3 regions of the Caldimonas sp. KR1-144 genome follow, and region 1 is predicted to be linked to each of the others. Evidence: predicted binding sites of a transcription regulator. Region 1 holds the regulator's gene; each other region holds the start of a gene.

Region 1 (6,968 bases):
GCGGCCTTCATCGGCATCGTGGCCTGGGCTTGTGCGCGCAGCAACCGCGCGCGCTTCGACGAGGCCGCGCTGCTGCCGTTCGCCGACGAAGAAAAAGGGAGAAAGGCATGAGCGATTTCGTCTCGAACGGCTGGTCGATCTTCGTCGCGGTGGTGACGATCGTCGGTCTGGTCGCCTGCTTGTGGCTGTTGGTGGTCGCGAGCAAGCGCACCGTGATGGCCAACGACAACACCACCGGTCACGTCTTCGACGGCGACCTGCGCGAGATGAACAACCCGCTGCCGCGCTGGTGGATGGTGCTGTTCGTGCTGACGGTGGTGTTCTCGATCGTCTACCTGCTGCTGTACCCCGGGCTGGGCAGCTCCAAGGGGCAGTTGGGCTGGACTTCGCCGGGCGAAGTGGCGTCCGCCAACGAGCGGGCGCGCTCGCAGATGGAGGCCGTGTACGCGCGCTTCCAGCCGATGAGTGTCGAGGCCCTGGCGCAAGACGCCGGCGCGCGCGCGATCGGCGAGCGGCTGTTCCTGAACAACTGCGCCACCTGCCACGGCTCGGACGCGCGCGGCAGCAAGGGCTTTCCTAACCTGACCGACGACGACTGGCTGTGGGGCGGCAAGCCCGAGAACATCGTCGAGACGATCACCAAGGGGCGCCAGGGCATGATGCCGCCGATGGCGGCCGCGCTCGGCAGCGCCGAGGACGCGCGCAACGTTGCGAACTACGTGCTCAGCCTGTCGGGCAGCCCGCACAACAACATCGCGGCCCAGCTCGGCAAGAGCAAGTTCGGCGCCTGCGCGGCCTGCCACGGCATCGACGGCAAGGGCAACCAGGCACTCGGCGCGCCGAACCTGAGCGACCGCATCTGGTTGCACGGATGGGGCGAGGCAGCGGTGATGGCGATGATCACCAACGGCAAGCACAACCAGATGCCGGCCTTCGGCGAGCGTCTCAGCGACGTGCAGGTCCGCATCCTCGCCGGCTACGTGACCGGCATGCGCGGTCAGACCGTGGCGGCGCGATGAACGTCATCGGGAAGGCGGGCGGATGAACGAGTCCCCGGCCCGCGCAGGCGATGCGACCGTCGAGATCGTGTCGCTCTACCGCAAGGAGGCGACCATCCATGCGCGTGCCGTGCACGGCTGGTTCGCCGCCTGGCGCTGGGTGTTGGTGTGGCTCACCCAGCTGGTCTTCTACGGCCTGCCGTGGCTCACGTGGAATGGTCGCCCGGCGGTGCTGTTCGACCTGATCGAGCGGCGCTTCTACATCTTCGGCCTCGTCCTCTACCCGCAGGACTTCATCTACCTCACGGCGCTGCTGATCGTCTGCGCCTACGGCCTGTTCCTGTTCACTGCGGTGGCGGGGCGACTGTGGTGCGGCTACGCCTGCCCGCAGACGGTCTACACCGAGATCTTCATGTGGGTGGAGGAAAGGCTCGAAGGCGACCGCAACGCGCGCATCCGCCTCGATGCGTCGCCGTGGACCTTGGAGAAACTGCTGCGCCGCGGCGGCAAGCACCTCGCGTGGGGTGCGATCGGGCTGTGGACCGGCTTCACCTTCGTCGGCTATTTCACGCCGATCCGCCAGCTGTGGGCGGGTGCGATGTCCTTCGGCCTGGGCCCCTGGGAATCGTTCTGGATCCTGTTCTACGGCTTCGCCACCTACGGCAACGCCGGCTTCCTGCGCGAGCAGGTATGCAAGTACATGTGCCCGTACGCGCGCTTCCAGAGCGCGATGTTCGACCACGACACGCTGATCATCAGCTACGACCCGGGCCGCGGCGAGCCGCGCGGCTCGCGACCGCGCAGCATGGCGCATGCCCAGCTTCGCGGCCAGGGCAAGGGCGATTGCATCGACTGCACGCTGTGCGTGCAGGTCTGCCCGACCGGCATCGACATCCGCCGCGGCCTGCAGTACGAATGCATCGGCTGCGCCGCCTGCATCGACGTGTGCAACGGCGTGATGGACAAGATGAGCTACCCGCGCGGCCTGATCCGCTACGCGACGCAGCGCGAGATCGATGGCGGCGCGCGCCTTGGCTGGCGGCGCGTGCTGCGCCCGCGCGTGCTCGTGTACTCGCTGGTGCTGCTGCTGATCTCGGTGGCCTTCGTCGCATCGGTGGCGCTGCGCGCGCCGCTGCGCGTCGACGTGGTGCGCGATCGCGGCAGCCTGGCGCGGCTGGTGGAGGACGGTCGCATCGAGAACAGCTACCGCCTGCAGCTGATGAGCTCGTCCGAGGCGGCATTGCGCGTGCAGGTGTCGGTGCGCGGCATAGACGGCGCCAAGGTGCTGACGCGCTCGGCGGTCACCGAGCTCGGCGCGGCCGAGTCGCGCTGGCTGCCGCTGGCGGTGCAGGTGCCGCCCGAAGCGGCGCTGTCGATCGGGCCCGGTGCGCATCGCATCGAGTTCGTGATCGACGTTCAAGGTGCCGGCCGCGCGCCGGTGATCGAAACCTCGACTTTCGTGGTGCCGCGATGACGACCCAAGCTGCGTGCGCGCCGTGGTGGCGCTTTCCGATCGTCTGGCTCGTGATCGCCGGGCCGCTGGCGGTGGTGGTGGCGGGTGTGCTGACCGCCGTGCTGGCGGTGAACGGCGCCGACGCCAGCGTGCCGGCGGTGCCGGTCACGCGCGAGCGCAGCGCCGCGCCGGCAATGGCCGGACGCAATCACGCGGCGACGCCGCTGCCTTCGGGCAGCGCTTCTCGCTGACCGCGGTTCAGCAGCTGGTCGCGGCGACCAGCCGGCGCAGGCCGGCGGCGTCGCGCACGCGCACGTCGCGCTGCTTGACCTCGAGCAGGCCGTCGTCTTGGAACTTGGAGAAGGTGCGGCTCACGGTCTCGAGCTTGAGACCGAGGTAGCTGCCGATCTCCTCTCGCGTCATGCGCAACACCAGCGCGGTCGGCGAGAAGCCGCGCGCCTGCAGGCGCTGCGTGAGGTTGAGCAGGAAGGCCGCCACACGCTCCTCGGCGCGCATGCTGCCCAGCAGCAGCATCACGCCGTGGTCGCGCACGATCTCGCGGCTCATGATCTTGTGGAACTGCTGCTGCAGCGGCGTGAACTCGCGCGAGAGCTTCTCGAGCTGCTCGTACGGGATTTGGCAGACCTGGGAGTCTTCCAGCGCGACCGCATCGACCGTGTGGCGGTCGCTGCTGATGCCGTCCAGGCCGAGCAGTTCGCCGGCCATCTGGAAGCCGGTGACCTGGTCGCGGCCGTCGTCGGCGACGACGCGGGTCTTGAAGAATCCGGTGCGTACGGCGTAGATCGACGTGAAGCGATCGCCGGCCTGGAACAGGGGCTCGCCGCGGCGCACGGAACGCGGCGGCGCGACGAAGCGCCCCAACCGGTCCAGTTCGTCGGCGGACAGCCCGAGCGGCAGGCACAGCTCGCGCAGGTTGCAACTCGAGCATGCGACCTTGACGGCCTCGATGCGCGTTGAATCGGCAGAAGCACTCATGCGCGAAATTATCGTGATGCAGCTCAGCGCGAGAACTCGTGCGGCGCCGCCGCGCAAGCGCTGTTTGACGGAGATCAAGCGACTGCGCGGACCCGGGCGGCACAGTCCTTCGCATGCTCACCGAGCCGAAATCCGTGGCGCCCATGATCGACGCCGAGCTGCTGCGCCGCTTCTCCAAGGGCGGGCCTCGCTACACCTCCTATCCGACCGCCGATCGCTTCGTCGAGGCCTTCGGCGCCGAGCAGTACCTGCAGGCGCTGGCCCAACGCCGCGAAGGCGGGGCGCTGCATGGCGGCGAACCTTTGTCGGTCTACGTTCACATCCCGTTTTGCGAGTCGCTGTGCTACTACTGCGCCTGCAACAAGGTCGTCACGCGCCAGCATGGCCGTGCCGAGCCTTATCTGGCGGCGCTGGAGACGGAGATGGCGCTGCAGGCGCAGGCGCTCGGGCCGCACCGGCCGGTCGCGCAGCTGCACCTGGGCGGGGGCACGCCGACCTTCCTCAGCGATGCCGAGCTCTTGCGCCTGATGACCAGCCTGCGGCGCAGCTTCGCGTTGCAGCCCGGTGCCGAATGCTCGATCGAGGTGGACCCGCGGACCGTGGACACGTCGCGGCTGGCGTGGCTGGCCGAGCTGGGCTTCAACCGCATCAGCTTCGGCGTCCAGGATCTGGACGCAGCGGTGCAGCAGGCGGTGCACCGCGTGCAGCCGCTCGAGCAGATCGAGGCGTTGATGCGCGATGCGCGGGCATTGGGCTTCGAGTCGATCAACGTCGACCTGATCCACGGCCTGCCGCGGCAGACCACGGCGTCGTTCGCGCGCACCGTGCGCGAGATCGCCCGGCTGCGGCCCGACCGCATCGCGCTGTATGCCTACGCCCACCTGCCGCAGCGCTTCAAGCCGCAGCGGCGCATCGTCGCCGAGGAACTGCCCGGTGCGGGAGAGCGGGTGGCGCTGCTGGCCCAGGCGATCGACGGCTTCCTCGAGGCGGGTTATGAGTACATCGGCATGGACCATTTCGCGCTGCCGGGCGATTCGCTGGCCGTTGCGCGGCGGCAGGGCCGTCTGCATCGCAGCTTCCAGGGCTACTGCACACAGCCCGACGGCGATCTGATCGCGCTCGGCGTCTCGGCAATCGGCCGCGTCGGCGCGACCTACAGCCAGAACACCAAGGATCTGGCCGAGTACCAGGAACTGCTCGCCGCGGGCGTGCTGCCCGTCGTGCGCGGTCTGGCGCTCAGCCGGGACGACCTGCTGCGCCGCGCGGTGATCATGGCGCTGATGTGCCAGGGGCGGCTGGCGTTCGAGTCGATCGAGCTGGCGCACCTGATCGATTTCCGCACCTACTTCGCCGAGGAATTGGCGGAGCTGCAGGCACTGGCCGACGACGGCCTGGTGACGATCGACGCCGACGGCCTTGAGGTCACGCCCTTGGGCTGGTACTTCGTGCGTGTGATCGCGATGGTGTTCGACAGGCCGCTGCGCAGCGACCGTGCGCGCGAGCACTACTCGAAGGTGATCTGAGGATCCGTCGATGGACGGCTCCCTGCTGCTGTCCGGCCTGCTGATCGGCTTGGCCGGGAGTCCGCATTGCATCGCGATGTGCGCCGCGCCTTGCACGGCGCTGGCCTCGCGCTGCGATCCGCAGCGTCCGCGGCGGGCGCTGCTCGCCTGGCACGCGGGCCGCGCGCTCGCCTACACGGCGGCCGGTGCGCTGGCGGCCGCGGGCAGCGGCGCGCTGTTCGAGCTGGCGCGCGCGTCGGTGGCGCTGAAGCCCTTGTGGACGCTGCTGCAGGTGGCGGCGATGGTCCTGGGCTTGTGGCTGCTGGTGACCGGCCGGGCACCGTATTGGTCGGCCACCGGCATGCCGGGCTGGCTGCGTCGCATCGGCGCTGCGGATGACGCTCGGCCGATCGTCGTGGCGCCCGCCGGCCAGCGCGGCGCGTTCGCGATCGAAGCGCCGTCGGCTGGGGGTGGCTGGCGCGCCGGCGCCGCCGGACTCGCCTGGGTGGCGTGGCCCTGCGGCCTGCTCTACGCGGCGCTGGCGGTCGCGACGCTGGGGGCGACACCCTGGCACGGCGCTGCCGTGATGGCGGCCTTCGCGCTGGGCAGTTCGGCGGGCCTCGCGGCCGGGTCGTGGCTGTGGCGGCTGGGACGGGGCAACCGCCAGGTCGTGCCGCCGACGGTCGCGCTGCGCCTGGCCGGCGCGTTGCTGACCGCCGCCGGACTGTGGGCGTTGTGGCGCCACGGCGTGGCGGGCGAGGTTCAGGCCTGGTGCCTGCCATCCTGATCGCAGCGCCAGTGAAGCCCCGAAGGCCCGAGCGCTAGAGTCGCTCGCCTACAATCGCCGGCTCGGTCCGACACCGTCGCCGGCCCGAAAAGAACCCTCCCGCAGCCTTATCGATCCCCGAGCGGAGACTCATCGACATGTACCAGCACATCAAGGTGCCCACGGGCGGCCAGAAGATCACGGTCAACAAGGACTTCTCGCTGAACGTGCCCGACCAGCCCATCATTCCCTACATCGAGGGCGACGGCACCGGGTTCGACATCACGCCGGTGATGATCAAGGTCGTGGACGCGGCCGTCGAGAAGAGCTACGGCGGCAAGCGCAAGATCCACTGGATGGAGATCTACGCCGGCGAGAAGTCGACCAAGGTCTACGGCCCGGACGTCTGGCTGCCGGAAGAGACCCTGCAGGTGCTCAAGGAGTACGTGGTCTCGATCAAGGGCCCGCTGACCACGCCGGTCGGCGGCGGCATCCGCTCGCTGAACGTCGCGCTGCGCCAGGAGTTGGACCTCTACGTCTGCCTGCGCCCGGTGCGCTACTTCAAGGGCGTGCCCTCGCCGGTCAAGGAGCCCGAGAAGACCGACATGGTCATCTTCCGCGAGAACTCGGAAGACATCTACGCCGGCATCGAGTTCGAAGCCCAGAGCGAGAAGGCCAAGAAGCTGATCAAGATCCTGCAAGAGGAATTCGGCGTCAAGAAGATCCGCTTCCCCGAGACCTCGGGCATCGGCGTCAAGCCGGTCTCGAAGGAGGGCACCGAGCGCCTGGTGCGCAAGGCCATCCAGTACGCGATCGACAACGACAAGCCCTCGGTCACCCTGGTTCACAAGGGCAACATCATGAAGTTCACGGAAGGCGGCTTCCGTGACTGGGGCTACGCCCTGGCCCAGAAGGAGTTCGGCGCCGAGCTGATCGACGGCGGCCCGTGGTGCAAGTTCAAGAATCCGAAGACGGGCAAGGACATCGTCGTCAAGGACGCGATCGCCGACGCCTTCTTGCAGCAGATCCTGCTTCGCCCGGCCGAGTACTCGGTGATCGCGACGCTGAACCTCAACGGCGACTACGTCTCCGACGCGCTGGCGGCGCAGGTCGGCGGCATCGGCATCGCCCCGGGCGCAAACCTCTCGGACTCGGTCGCGATGTTCGAGGCCACCCACGGCACCGCACCCAAGTACGCCGGCAAGGACTACGTCAACCCGGGCTCCGAGATCCTCTCGGCCGAGATGATGCTG
Region 2 (6,968 bases), on a different contig from region 1:
GCTTCGCGCACCCAGGCACCGTCTTCCCACGCCTTCACACGCGTGGCCAGGCGCTCGCGGTTGCAGGGTCCGTCGCCGCCCACCACGCGCCAGAACTCGCTCCAGTCGATCGCACCGAAGTCCCAGTGGCCGCGCTCCTCGTTCCACTTGAGGTCCGGGTCGGGCAGCGTGACGCCGAGCACCTTGGCCTGGTCGACCGAGGCGTCGACGAACTTCTGGCGCAGCTCGTCGTTCGATACGCGCTTGATGCCCCAGCGCATCGACTGCGCGGTGTTGGGCGACTGGTCGTCCGGCGGGCCGAACATCATGATCGACGGCCACCACCAGCGGTTCACCGCGTCTTGCACCATCGCGCGCTGCGCGTCGGTGCCCTTTTGCATCATCGTCAGCAGCGCCTCGAAGCCCTGTCGCTGGTGAAAGCTCTCCTCGCGGCAGATGCGCACCATCGCGCGCGCATACGGCGCATACGAGCAGCGGCAGATCGGCACCTGGTTCATGATCGCCGCGCCGTCGACCAGCCAGCCGATGGTGCCGACGTCGGCCCAGGTCAGCGTCGGGTAGTTGAAGATCGAGCTGTACTTCGCCTTGCCCGTGTGCAGCGCGTCGAGCATCTGGTCGCGCGCGGTGCCCAGCGTCTCGGCAGCGGAATAGAGGTACAGGCCGTGGCCGCCTTCGTCTTGCACCTTGGCGAGAAGAATCGCCTTGCGCTTGAGCGTGGGCGCGCGCGAGATCCAGTTGCCCTCGGGCAGCATGCCGACGATCTCGGAATGCGCGTGCTGGCTGATCTGGCGCACCAGCGTCTTGCGGTAGTGCTCGGGCATCCAGTCCTTGGCCTCGATGAACTCGCCGGCGTCGATGCGCGCGTCGAAGCGCTGCTCGAGCTGCGCTTCCTCGGCCGAGCGCACGGGCTTCTTGCCGTCGCCGGCGTCCTTGCCCATGGTGTCCATGGCTTGGGTGTACATGCTTGGCTCTCCTTGAACCGTCTCAACCCTTGGGTCTTTGGTCGATCACGCGCCTGGCCTTGCCGACCAGCGTGCGCTCGATCGATTCCGGCGCCAGCACCTGCACCGTGGTGCTGACGCCGACCATCGTCTTGATGCGCTGCTGCACCCAGCCGGCCGCGTCGGCCGCGGTGGCCGTGGCGTTGGGCAGCAGCTCGCAGCGCACTTCCAGCGTGTCGAGCCGGCCGTCGCGCGCGACCACGAGCTGATACTGGCCCGAGAGCTGGCCGTGCGCGAGCACGATCTCCTCGATCTGCGTCGGGAAGACGTTGACGCCGCGGATGATCAGCATGTCGTCGCTGCGGCCGACGATCTTGCCCATGCGCCGGAAGCTGCGCGCGGTGGGCGGCAGCAATCGCGTGAGGTCGCGCGTGCGGTAGCGGATCACGGGCAGCGCTTCCTTGGTCAGCGTGGTGAAGACGAGCTCGCCTTCCTCGCCATCGGGCAGCACCTCGCCGGTCTCGGGGTCGATGATCTCGGGATAGAAGTGGTCTTCCCAGATCACCGGGCCGTCCTTGGTCTCGATGCACTCGTTGGCGACGCCGGGGCCCATCACTTCCGACAGGCCGTAGATGTCGACCGCATCGATGCCGGCGCTGGCCTCGATCTCGCGGCGCATGGCTTCCGTCCAGGGCTCGGCGCCGAAGATGCCGACCTTGACGCTCATCTCGCGCGGGTCGAGCCCCTGGTGGCGGAACTCCTCGACGATCACCTGCATGTAGCTCGGCGTGACCATGATGATGTCGGGCCGGAAGTCCTGGATCAGCTGGACCTGCTTCTCGGTCTGGCCGCCGGACATCGGGATCACGGTGCAGCCGGCGCGCTCGGCGCCGTAGTGCGCGCCCAGGCCGCCGGTGAAGAGGCCGTAGCCGTAGGCGACGTGGACGATGTCGCCGGGGCGGCCGCCCGCGGCGCGGATCGAGCGCGCGACGAGATCGGCCCAGCGGTCGATGTCGCCTTTCGTGTAGCCCACGACCGTCGGCTTGCCGGTCGTGCCCGACGAGGCGTGCACGCGCGACACCTGCTGGCGCGGCACCGCGAACATGCCGAACGGGTAGTTGTCGCGCAGGTCCTTCTTGGTCGTGAACGGGAACCTGGCAAGGTCGGCGAGCGACTTCAGCTCGCTCGGGTGCACGCCCTTCTCGTCAAAGGCGCGCTTGTAATGCGCGACGTTGTCGTAGGCGTGCTGCAGCGACCACTTCAGGCGCTGCAGCTGCAGCGCGGCGATCTCGTCGCGGCTGGCGCGCTCGATCGGCTCGAGGTCGCCTGGGGCGGGTTGCCGGACCGGCATGGGGATGTCTCCTGTGGGTCTCGTCTGCGCAAGCTCAGGGCGCGACGGCCGGCTTGCCCTTGATGGTGTACGAGCGCCCGCGGAACACCGCGATGCGCTCGCCGCGCTGGTTGCTCACCTCGACGTCGTAGACGCCGGTGCGGCCAGCCTTGGACACCTCGGCGCAGCGCGCGGTCAGCACGTCGCCCAGGCGCGCGGGCGCCATCAGGTCGATGGAAAAGCCCGAGGCCACGGTCAGCTCGTTGTACGAGTTGCAGCCGAACGCGAAGGCCGAATCGGCCAGCGACGCGATCAGCCCGCCGTGGCAGGTCTCGTGGCCGTTGAGCATGTCTTCGCGCACCGTCATCTCCAGCGTCGCCGCGCCGGGCGTGACCGAGACGATGCGCATGCCGAGCGCCTGCGTGGCGCGGTCGTTCGCGTGCATGCGCTCGCGAACGAGGTCGGCGATCTGTTGCGGCGTGGGCTCCATGCGGCTCAGCGGTCCTTGTATTGCGGCGCGCGCTTTTGCAGGAACGCGCTCGCGCCCTCGAGGTAGTCGTGCGCACGGCCGAGTTCGCCCTGAACGCGCGCCTCGAGGGCCAGGCCGTCGTCGAAGCCGAGCTCGACCGCGGCGTCCATCGCGCGGCGCGTCTCGGCCAGGGCCTTGGTCGGCATGCCGGCCAGGCGCTGCGCGAGCGCGCCCACCGTGTCGGCGAAGGCGGCGTCGTCCACGACTTGCCAGATCAGGCCGATACGCGCGGCTTCCTCGGCGGGCAGCTTGTCGCCGGTCATCGCCAGGCCGATCGCGCGCGCGCGGCCCACCAGGCGCGGCAGCAGCCAGGTGCCGCCGCAGTCGGGGATCAGTCCGATCTTCGAGAAGGCCTGGATGAAGCTGGCCGACTTGGCCGCGACCACGAGGTCGCAGTTGAAGGCCATGTTGGCGCCGGCGCCGGCCGCCACGCCGTTGACCGCCGCGATCACCGGCACCGGCATCGAGCGCAGCCGCTTGGCCAGCGGGATGTAGTGGTCGTCGAGCAGGCGGCCGATGTCCTTGGGGGTGGCGCCGGGCGTGAGGTCGGGCGCGATGGCGGGATCCGACAAGTCCTGCCCCGCGCAAAAGCCGCGGCCGGCGCCGGTGATCACGACGCAGCGCACGGCGGCATCGGCCGCAGCTTCGTCGAGCGCTGCGCGCAGCGCCCGGTGCATGTCGGTGGTGAAGCTGTTGAGCGCGGCCGGGCGGTTGAGCGTCAGCGTGCGCACAGCGCCCTGCTGGGCCGAGAGAACGAGTGCTTCGGACATGGCGTCGATCAGGGGTTGGGAGCTTGGGCCGATTGATTAACCGACCGGTCGGTTGAATAATACGGAGCACTTTGATCTGGCGCAAGCCGAAGAGCCCCGGGATAACCCGCAGCGCCTCACAGGAGACACCCATGCCCTGCTATGCCATCGACGGCGTCACCCCCGTGGTCGACCCCAGCGCCTACGTCCACCCGAGCGCCGTGCTGATCGGCGACGTGATCGTCGGCCCCGGCTGCTATGTCGGCCCCTGCGCGAGCCTGCGCGGCGACTTCGGACGCATCGTCCTGAAGGCCGGCTCGAACGTGCAGGACAGCTGCGTCGTCCACGGCTTTCCCAGCGCCGACACCGTGGTTGAGGAGAACGGCCACATCGGCCACGGCGCGGTGCTGCACAGCTGCGTCGTCAAGCGCGACGCGCTGGTGGGCATGAACGCCGTGGTGATGGACGAGGCCGTGGTCGGCGAGCGCGCGATCGTCGCGGCCTGCGCCTTCGTGCCCGCCGGCATGCAGATCCCGCCAGCCGTGCTGGTGGCGGGCCTGCCGGCCAAGGTGAAGCGCCCGCTGCGCGACGACGAGATCGCCTGGAAGCTCGAAGGCACCCTCACCTACCAGGATCTCGCACGCCGCTCGCTCGCGACGATGGTCGAGGTGCAGCCGCTGCCAGGTCCCGAGGCCGACCGGCAGCGCGTGCCCGCGCCGGATGTCAAGCCACTGATCGCGGCGAAGCGCGGCTGAGGCGGACGGACCACAATGGCCGCGTAGTGATCGGGGATGCGTGCCATGACGTACGAACGAAGCCTGCTGCTGGCATGGACGCTGCTCGCGTCGGCCTCCCCAGCGGCCCTGGCCGGCGAATGGCAGGTGGCGCAGATGGATGCCATCGCCAAGGCCATTCAGTCCTCCAAGCCGAAGGCCGTGTCGCCGGCCGACGTGCTGTTCGGCTTCGATCCCGCGCTAGGTCTCAAGGGCCAGAAGGTCACCGTGGGCTACGAGGCCGCCGGCGTCAACACGGCGAGCAACACAGCCGCGGACGCGATCGACTACCTCGGTGAGCCGCGCATCTCGCTGGTGCCCGACCCGACGGACAAGAACCGCAAGGTGCTGCGGCTCAAGCAATTGCCCGACGACCCGCAGATCGCCGGCCAACCGCGCACCGAGCTCAACTTCTATCGCGGCCGCCCGGCCACCTCGCCGCCGCGCGACAGCTGGTTCTGGCGCGTCTGGCAGGTCTACCTGCCGAACTGGACGCCGACCGACGCCACCTACATCGTCGCGCAGATCCACAGCACCGCCGGGCGCAATCCGCCGATGGCGCTGGCTATCCGCTCCGGGCGCTACACGATCGACGTGCGCAGCGCGACCAAGGTGCCGATGACGCAGGCCGATCAGGTTCATCGCGTCGTGCGCAAGGACTTGGGGCCGGCGGTGACGGGCCGCTGGACGACGATCGTGCAGCACGTTCGCCTCGACCCTGAGGGCGGCGGCCTGCAGACCTGGATCGACGGCGAGCAGGTGCTCGACTACCGCGGCCCGTTCGGCTATGCCGACGGCGAGCACTACTTCAAGCAGGGCATGTACCCGCTCGATTCCAAGGTCGGGCAGGAAATGCTGCTGCGCGGACCCTGGTTCGTGCGCGACTCGGGCTATGAGGAGCCGCAGCTGCGGGCGTGGATGGCGGGCCGTTGACCCGGGCCGCCGATGGGAATTTGGTCGGGGTGACACGATTCGAACGTGCGACCCACTGCTCCCAAAGCAGTTGCGCTACCAGGCTGCGCTACACCCCGAGACCGGCCGCGATTCTACCGGTCGCATGTCGTTTCATCAGGCGCGCTTGACCTTGCCGTAGATCCACAGCACAAGGACGGCCCCCAGCACCGAGGCGATGAAGCCCACTGGCGCGCCCGCCGCATAGAGGCCCAGCGCCTGGCCGATGAAGCCGGCCACCAGCGAGCCGACGATGCCGAGCACCGTCGTGAGGATGATGCCCAGGCTTTGGCTGCCCGGCAGGATCGCTCGTGCGATGAGTCCGACGACGAAGCCGATGACGGCCATCCAGAGATAGTGCATGAAGCGCTCCTGACCAGGGTTGAGGTCGGCGCACTCTAAGCGCGCCGCGGCGCCGGCGTCTATCGCGCGCTTGCCCGGTTCAGGCTGCGATCTGCGCCCAGGCCTTTTCCAGCCGCTTGACCGACACCGGTTGCGGCGTGCGCAGCTCCTGCGCGAACAGGCTCACGCGCAGCTCTTCGAGCAGCCAGCGGAACTCGTCGAGCCGCGCGTCGGCAGCGCCCTTGCGCTCGGCCAGGCGGCGCAGGAAGCGTTGCTCCAGCGGGCGCAGCTCGGCCAGGCGCTGCGCGTCGCGCGCCGGATCGGCACGCAGCTTGTCGAGCCGCGCGGTGACGGCCTTCAAGTAGCGCGGCAGGTGCTGCAACTGGCCATAGGGCGTGGCGGCGAGAAAGCGCTTGGGCACCAGGCGCTGGAGCTGGGCGGTCACGTCGTCAGCCACGTCCTTGGGCGCGCGGCTGTCCTTGAGCTTGCGCGCCGCGTTGGCGTGCTCCTGAAGGATCGCGGCCGCCTGACGCGCAACCTCCTGCGCGATCAGGTTCAGCCGCGTGCGGCCTTCGTCGACCGTGCGCCGGAACGCCGCTGCATCGGCCGGCAGATCGCCTTGCAGGAAGGCGCGATCGAGCGCGACCTCGATGATCTGCTCGCGCAGCTCCTCCTGCGAACCACCGAGCGCCATGAACTGCACCGCCATGCGCTGAAGGTCCGGGATGTTCTTCTCCAGGTACTTGAGCGGCTCCTTGATCTGCAGCGCAATCAGGCGCCGCAGGCCGGCGCGATGCTTCGCGGCGGCGACCTCCGGCTCGTCGAAGACCTCGATCTCGACATGCGTGCCGTGGTCGATCAGCGCCGGGAAGCCGACCAGCGATTGCGCACCGCGGCGCACCTCCATCAGCTCGGGAAGTTCGCCGAAGCTCCAGTCGGTGAAGCGTTGGGGAGCCTGCGCCAGCCCCTCACCCGGGCCCTCTCCCCGAGGGAGAGGGAGTTGCCGGCTCCCTCTCCCGCTCGCGGGAGAGGGTTGGGGTGAGGGTTGCGGCGCAGCACTGCCGACCTTCAGCGCCGCCAGCGCCTGGAATGCCGATCGCGCCTGCCCGCCCAGCTCGGCCTTCAGCGCCGCGAGATGGCGGCCCATGCCGAGCTGGCGCCCGTGCTCGTCGACGACGCGAAAGTTCATGAACAGGTGCGCCGGCAGCGTCTCGAGCTTGAAGTCGTTGCGCTGCACCGCGAGCTGGGTGCGCTCGCGCACGGCCTTGAGCAGCGCATCCATCAACGCGCCATCGCCAAAGGCGGTGAGCTCGGCGAACTCGGCCGCGAACTCGGGCAGCGGCACCAGGCGCG
Region 3 (6,968 bases), on a different contig from region 1:
TGACCTTCTCGCGCCGCGCGGCGGCCGAGATGACGCAGCGCGTGGGTGCGCAGCTGCAGCTCGCGCTGGGCCTCGCGCCGGGCAGCCGGGCGCCCGTGCTGCCCTGGGCCGGCACCTTCCATGGCATCGGCGCGCGGCTTGTGCGCGACTACGCCCGCCACATCGGCCTGTCCGAAAGCTTCACCATCCTCGACCGCGGCGATGCCGAGGACCTGATGGCTCAGGTGCGCGAGGCGCTGGGCTTCGCCAAGGCGCGCAGCCGCTTTCCGCTCAAGGGCACCTGCCTGTCGATCTACTCGCGGCTCATCAACAGCCAGGCCGCGCTGCACCCGCTGCTGCTCGAGCACTACCCGTGGTGCTGCAACTGGACCGACGAGCTGGAGCGCCTGTTCGAGGCCTACGTGGCCCGCAAGCGCGACGAGCAGGTGCTCGACTACGACGACCTGCTGCTGTACTGGTCGCGCATGATGGAAGCGCCCGAACTCGCCGCCCATGTCGGCCAGCGCTTCGACCACGTGCTGGTCGACGAGTACCAGGACACCAACCGCCTGCAAGCGGCCATCCTGCGCGCGCTCAAGCCCACAGGGCGCGGGCTCACGGTGGTGGGCGACGACGCACAGTCGATCTACTCGTTTCGCGCCGCCGAGGTGCGCAACATCCTCGACTTCCCGCACGGGTTCGCGACGCCGGCGCGCCTGGTCACGCTGGAGCGCAACTACCGCTCGACGCAGCCCATCCTCGCCGCCTCGAACGCGGTGATCGCCCTGGCCGAGGAGCGCTTCAGCAAGGCGCTGTGGAGCGACCGGCCTTCATCCGAGAAGCCGCGCCTGGTGTCGGTGGACGACGAGGCGGCGCAGGCGCGCTGGGTGGCCGACCAGGTGCTCGAGCACCGCGAGATGGGGATCAGGCTCAAGTCGCAGGCAGTGCTGTTTCGAAGCTCGAGCCACAGCGCCGCGCTCGAACTCGAGCTCGCGCGGCGCAACATCCCGTTCGTGAAGTTCGGCGGCCTCAAGTTCCTGGAGGCCGCGCACATCAAGGACGTGCTCTCGGTGCTGCGCTGGGTGCACAACCCGCGCCATCGGCTGGCGGGTTTCCGCGTCGCGCAGCTGGTGGCGGGCATCGGGCCGGCGACCGCGCGGCGCCTGCTCGACGCCATGGATGCCGCGGCCGATCCGGCCGAGGCCCTGCTCGCCTTCGAGCCGCCGGGCGCCGCGGCGGCGGACTGGGCGTCCTTGCGCGAGCTGTACCGGCGCTTGCGCGAAGGCGAAGCCGGCTGGCCGCAGGAAGTCGCCTCGGTGCAGCAGTGGTACGAGCCGCAGCTCGAGCGCCTGCACGACGAGCCGCGCGCACGGCTTGCCGACCTGGCGCAACTGGCCCAGCTCGCGCGCGGCTACGCGAGCCGAGAGCGCTTTCTCACCGAGCTCACGCTCGATCCGCCCGAAGCCACCAGCGACGAGGCCGGCACCCCATTGCTGGACGAGGACTACCTGATCCTGTCGACGATCCACTCGGCCAAGGGCCAGGAATGGCAGTCGGTTCACCTGCTCAACGTCGTCGACGGCTGCATGCCGGCGGACCTGAGCGCGGGCACCGCCGCGCAGCTGGCCGAGGAACGGCGGCTGCTGTATGTGGCGATGACGCGCGCGAAGCGGCACCTGCACCTGCTGGTGCCTCAGCGCTTCTACCTCACCCAGCAAGCCGGCGGCGGCGACAAGCACGTCTACGGCGCCTTGACGCGCTTCATCCCGCCGTCGATCGCCGGCGCGTTCGAGCGCGTGACGGGCTCGAACCGCGGCGATGCGTCGGCGCCCGTTGCGCTCGCCGCGCCAGCGGTGGCCGTCGACCTGGGATTTCGTCGCGGGCCCTAGCGCCGCAGCTCGGAAGTTGCGTTGAATCGCCCGCTCACGCGCGCCGCCCCCGGCCCTGCGCTGCTCGCCGCCCCAGAAATCACGCCCGCCGGCCACCGCCTGCCGCGAAGTGCAGGGCCGAGCTTTCGCCGCGAAGCAGGTCCCCTGCGGCCTCCTCGAACGGCGCGCCGCCTTTGAGGACTTCCAACCCCCACCGCTAACGCACGATCAGCATCGGCGTCTTGCACTGCGCGAGCACCCGCGCCGTCACCGATCCGATCACCAGGCTGCCGATGGCCGAGTGGCCGTGCGAGCCCATCACCAGCAAGTCGAAGCCGCCTTCGTTCGCCGTCTGCGCGACCACGTCGCCTGCGTGCCCCACGCGGCGCAGGAACTCGACGTTCCAGCCGTTCTGCGCGGTGAACTGGCGCACCGGCGCCAGCACGCGTTCGGCCTCGTCCTCGTAGTGGCCGGCCAGGTCCGCCTTCGACAGGTAATTCGCCGCATGCGGCGGGATCGGCGGCACCACGGTGACCGCCACGTATTGCGTGTCGGGGCCGAGCAGTTCGTCGTGGGCTGCCAGGTAGGCCAGCATGCGCTTGGTGTAGTCGCTGCCGTCCACGGCGAGGAGTACCTTCATGTCGCTCTCCAGCTTGGGGTCGTTCGATGCGCGCCATCGTGCGGCCATGAGTGCGGCATCGCGTTGACAAGCGTCAACTCGCGCCTCCCATGCGGGCATTGCGTGTACGGCCGACGACCGGCGCGCGCACCCGGGCCTGGGTGGCGCGGCCGCGACGGGGCGAATTGCGCCAGCGCAATCATCGCGAGGCGCCGGGCGCTACAAGGACGTGGGCAGGTGCAATGAAAGGCCGAACCACGGACACGTTCAAGCTGCTGCTGGCCGGCGACGTCATGACGGGCCGCGGCATCGATCAGGTGCTGGCGCACCCGCTGCCGCCCGCGCTGTACGAGCCGTGGGTCCACGACGCGCGCGAGTACGTGCAGCTCGCCGAGCGCGTCAACGGGCCGATCGGCCGCGGCCTTGCGCCCGAGTACCCGTGGGGCGACGCGCTGGCCGAGATCGGTCGGCTGCAGCCGGACCTGCGCATCGTCAATCTCGAGACAGCCATCACCGCGCGTGGCCAGCCCTGGCACGACAAGGCGATCCACTACCGCATGGACCCCCGACACGTCGCGGTGCTCGAGGCGGCCCGCATCGACGCCTGCAGCCTCGCCAACAACCACGTGCTGGACTGGGGCCCAGACGGCCTGGCCGACACCCTGGCGGCGCTGCGCGCGGCCGGGATCGCGTTCGCCGGTGCCGGCCTCGATGCCGACGAGGCCGAAGCCCCTGCGGTGCTGCCGCTGCCCGGCGGCGCGCGGCTGCTGCTGTTTGCGCGTGCCACGCCCGACAGCGGCGTCGCGCAAGACTGGGCCGCGACGGCGCACCGTCCCGGCGTCGCGCTGCTGCCCGGCCTGGCCGACCGGCACGCGCAATCGCTGCGCGAATGCATCCGGCGCCATCGCCTCCCCGGCGATCGCATCGTGGTCTCGCTGCACTGGGGTGGCAACTGGGTCGTCGCCGTGGCGCCAGCGCAGCGCCGCTTCGCGCAGATCCTTGTCGAGCCGGGCGGCGCCGACCTGGTCCATGGCCATTCCGCGCACCATCCCCTGCCGATCGAGGTGCATGCGCAACGGCTCGTGCTGCACGGCTGCGGCGACCTGATCAACGACTACGAAGGCATCGGCCCCCACGGCGCCTGGCGCGCCGACACCGGCTGCCTGTACGCAGCGACGCTGTCGACGGCCGACGGCCGGCTGCAGGCGCTGGAAATCGTGACGCTGCGCCGGCGCCGCCTGCAGCTCGTGCGCGCCGATGCGCTGGCCGCCAGCAGCCTGCGCAACCTGCTGACGGGCGCCGGCTTCGCGACACGAATCGTCGGGCCCGCGGACGGGCCATGGCAACTGCTCCAGTGAGCTGACGCGACGGGAGCACTCGCGTGGCCCGGCAGATGCCCGCTTCGAGCCGGCGCGGCAATGGCCGACCCGATCAGGCCGACTCCGGCCGCGCCGGCACGTGCTGCTTGACCTGGCCGCGTTCGCGCCGCACGCCGTCTTCGATGCGTCGCGTCATGCCGTCGAAGGCGTCGCGCAGCGCGACGTAGACGTCCTCGTTCTGCACGTGATCGACGCTGAGTTCGTGGCCAGGCAGCGTCACGTCGATGCGCACCGTGAACGGCCGCCCCTGGTGGCGGTGCTTGTGCATCTGCTCGACGACCACGCGGCACGAGTTCAGGTCGGCGCGAAAGCGCTCGAGCTTGGCCGCCTTCTCGCGCACCGCGGTCTCGACCGCGGGCGACGGGTCCATGCCCAGGAACTGCAGCTGCAGGGGAAGCTTCATCGGGGATCTCTCCTTCGGCAACACGGGTTCGGTGATCAGGTTCCATGGGCCGCCAGGCCGACGCTTTGCGCCAGCGTGATGCGCTGCGTGGGCGCCAGGCCGAGCGCGGCCGCGAGGGCGCGCCGGTCAATCAGGGCGCGCACGACGACAGCCAGGTCCAGCGCGGCACCGGCCAGATAGACGTTCTGCGCGATGCAGCCGGCGTCGGCGCCGGCCAGGAACTCGAACTCGTTCGGCCGCACGCCCGTCATGCGCGCGCGGTCGGCGACGTAGATCAGGTTCAGCGGCGCGCTGGCCGCGAAGTCCTGCGTGCCGGTGAGCGCGCGCAGGTCCTCGGCCTTCACCAGCAGCAGGCGGTGCGCCCGAGGGTCGTAGCGGTAGCTGCCTTCTTTCAGCACCGCGAACACCTCGATCTCCTGCCAGTCATGCGCCGACGGCGCGGTGCGCCCGCCGCGCTCGATGCGGTTGATGCCGAACGCCGCCCACAGCAAGGCCGACAGGCTGGGCAGCGTCAGTGCATCGGGCAGGAACCCGCGCGTGCTGCGGCGCCGCTTCAGCAGCAGTTCGAACGATGCGCCGTCGGGAAGGCGCGGCGGCGGCAGCACGACGGTGTCGGTCTCGAGGTCGAGCGGAACGGTGGACATGGTGCGGCCCTCTGGCTGGCGCGCTTTGTCGGCGCTGCCATGACCTTAGGCGCCGCGCCGCGGCGGGTCATTGCGTTGGCTCAATCGCATCGACAGCGGCTTGCCGTCGTGGTCTGTGCGGCGGCGGCTGATATGCATCAACACGCCGGCGCCTGCGAGGTCTAGATTGCTCGGGCGACCCATCCTCGGAGTGCCCGCCATGAACCTCGAAAGCCTGTGCCAGCGCGAGCTTGTCACGATCGACACCAATGCGCCCTTGCGCCAGGCCGCCGTGCGCATGCGCGAGTGCCACGTCGGCGCCCTGCTCGTCACCGAAGGCGAAGACCAGGGCGTGCGCGCCGTGGGCCTGGTCACCGATCGCGACCTGGCCATCGAGGTGATCGCGCGCGACATCGCGCCGTCCGAACTGCGCGTCGGCCACATCGCCACGTCGGCGATCGTGACCGCCCCCGGCAGCGCGAGCGTGCAGGAGGCGGTCGAGGTCATGGCGCGTGCCGGCGTGCGCCGTCTGCTGGTGACCGACGGCGAGCACGGCGTCATCGGCCTGGTCTCCGTGGACGACTTGATCGATGCGATCAGCGCCGAGCTGGCCGGCCTGGCACGCGCGCTGCGCAGCAGCATCGCGCGCGAGACCAGCGAGCGGCGCGCCGTGACGCCGCCCACCCCGCGCCCCGTGTTCCTGCCGCAAGGCACGCCCGGCATGGCGTCGTGGTCGAGCATCCCGGCCGCCGCCTCGCTGCCGACGGGTTGAGCGGGATCGCCAACCGTGACGACGTCGCCCGACACCTGCGCGCTGCTGACCGACACGTACCAGCTGACGATGCTGCAGGCCTACCTCGAGGAGGGCATGTCGCAGCAGGCCGTGTTCGAGCTGTACGTGCGCCGGCTGCCCGACGCACGCAACTTCCTCGTCGCCGCCGGGCTCGAGCAGGCACTGCAGTTCCTCGAGAACCTGGCCTTCACCCCGGATGACATCGCCTGGCTGGAGCGCCAGGGCGGCTTCTCGCGGCGGGCGCTCGACCACCTGCGCTCGCTGCGCTTCGAAGGCGACGTGCACGCCATGCCCGAAGGCACGGTGTTCTTCGCCGACGAGCCCATCCTGCGCGTGAGCGCGCCCCTGCCGCAGGCGCAGCTGGTCGAAAGCCGGCTGCTCAACCTCGTGCATTTCGAGACCGTCGTCGCCTCCAAGGCGGCCCGCATGGTGCTGGCTGCGCATGGCCGCAAGCTGGTCGACTTCGGCCTGCGCCGCGCGCACGGCGCCGAGGCGGCGCTGCTGGCCGCGCGCGCGGCTTACATCGCCGGCTTCGACGGCACGGCGACGGCCGAGGCCGGGCGGCGCTTCGGCATCCCGGTTTTCGGCACGATGGCGCACTCGTTCGTGCAGGCCCATGCCAGCGAGCGAGAGGCCTTCGCGGCCTTCGCCCGCGCGCGGCCAGACCACCCGACGCTGCTGGTCGACACCTACGACACCGAGGCCGCAGTGAGGCGGCTCGTCGAGCTGGCGCCCGAGCTGCAGCGCAGCGGCATCCGCATCGGCGGCGTGCGCCTGGACAGCGGCGATCTCGGCGCGCAGGCGCGCACCGCGCGCGCCCTGCTCGACCAGGCCGGTCTCGCCGACGTGACGATCTTCGCCAGCGGCAACGTCGACGAGCACCGCATCGCCGCGCTGCTGGCCGACGGCGCGCCGATCGACGGCTTCGGCGTCGGCACGTCGCTGGCGACGTCCGACGACGCGCCGGCGCTCGACGCGGTCTACAAGCTGCAAAGCTACGCCGGCACCGCGCGCCGCAAGCGTTCGCCGGGCAAGGCCACGTGGCCCGGCGTGAAGCAGGTGCTGCGCTCGCTGGGCGACGACGGCCTGATCGAGCGCGACGTGATCCAGCTCGAGGAGCATGTCTCGCGTGCCAGCATGCCCAGCGGCGAAGCCCTGCTGCGCCCGTGCATGCGCGGCGGCCGGCGCATCGCGCCGCCAGCCAGCCTGGCGACGATCCGCGCGCACTGTGCCCGCCAGCTCGCGCTGCTTCCGCCGTCGCTGCGCCTGCCGCAGTGCGCGGCGCAGCCGTTTCGCGCGGTCAT

What was found. Region 1 encodes FNR, which switches genes on or off when oxygen is low (the NO sensors DNR and NnrR bind a similar motif). Its sites were predicted from a motif close to TTGATNNNNATCAA; they were not measured.
Region 2: ACO2TI_RS01555 (phenylacetic acid degradation protein PaaY) is a predicted target of FNR. The motif match lies at 3,642-3,655, and genes of this name have one in related genera.
Region 3: ACO2TI_RS11250 (universal stress protein) is a predicted target of FNR. The motif match lies at 2,551-2,564, and genes of this name have one in related genera.

The regions. Positions count from the first base shown of each region.
Region 1 is NZ_JBMSEE010000012.1:84,557-91,524, forward strand. It holds gene ACO2TI_RS22500 (cbb3-type cytochrome oxidase subunit 3) at 1-111, shown strand, start outside; gene ccoP (cytochrome-c oxidase, cbb3-type subunit III) at 108-1,019, shown strand; gene ccoG (cytochrome c oxidase accessory protein CcoG) at 1,042-2,472, shown strand; gene ACO2TI_RS22515 (nitrogen fixation protein FixH) at 2,469-2,702, shown strand; gene fnr (fumarate/nitrate reduction transcriptional regulator Fnr) at 2,710-3,447, opposite strand; gene hemN (oxygen-independent coproporphyrinogen III oxidase) at 3,591-4,970, shown strand; gene ACO2TI_RS22530 (sulfite exporter TauE/SafE family protein) at 4,981-5,736, shown strand; gene icd (NADP-dependent isocitrate dehydrogenase) at 5,874-6,968, shown strand, end outside.
Region 2 is NZ_JBMSEE010000001.1:294,740-301,707, forward strand. It holds gene paaA (1,2-phenylacetyl-CoA epoxidase subunit PaaA) at 1-962, opposite strand, end outside; gene paaK (phenylacetate--CoA ligase PaaK) at 985-2,292, opposite strand; gene paaI (hydroxyphenylacetyl-CoA thioesterase PaaI) at 2,327-2,761, opposite strand; gene ACO2TI_RS01550 (enoyl-CoA hydratase-related protein) at 2,767-3,570, opposite strand; gene ACO2TI_RS01555 (phenylacetic acid degradation protein PaaY) at 3,702-4,304, shown strand; gene ACO2TI_RS01560 (polysaccharide lyase) at 4,350-5,255, shown strand; tRNA gene ACO2TI_RS01565 (tRNA-Pro) at 5,277-5,353, opposite strand; gene ACO2TI_RS01570 (GlsB/YeaQ/YmgE family stress response membrane protein) at 5,391-5,636, opposite strand; gene hrpA (ATP-dependent RNA helicase HrpA) at 5,716-6,968, opposite strand, start outside.
Region 3 is NZ_JBMSEE010000004.1:172,513-179,480, reverse strand. It holds gene ACO2TI_RS11255 (ATP-dependent helicase) at 1-1,868, shown strand, start outside; gene ACO2TI_RS11250 (universal stress protein) at 2,065-2,487, opposite strand; gene ACO2TI_RS11245 (CapA family protein) at 2,709-3,824, shown strand; gene ACO2TI_RS11240 (HPF/RaiA family ribosome-associated protein) at 3,898-4,248, opposite strand; gene ACO2TI_RS11235 (SagB/ThcOx family dehydrogenase) at 4,284-4,892, opposite strand; gene ACO2TI_RS11230 (CBS domain-containing protein) at 5,092-5,643, shown strand; gene ACO2TI_RS11225 (nicotinate phosphoribosyltransferase) at 5,659-6,968, shown strand, end outside.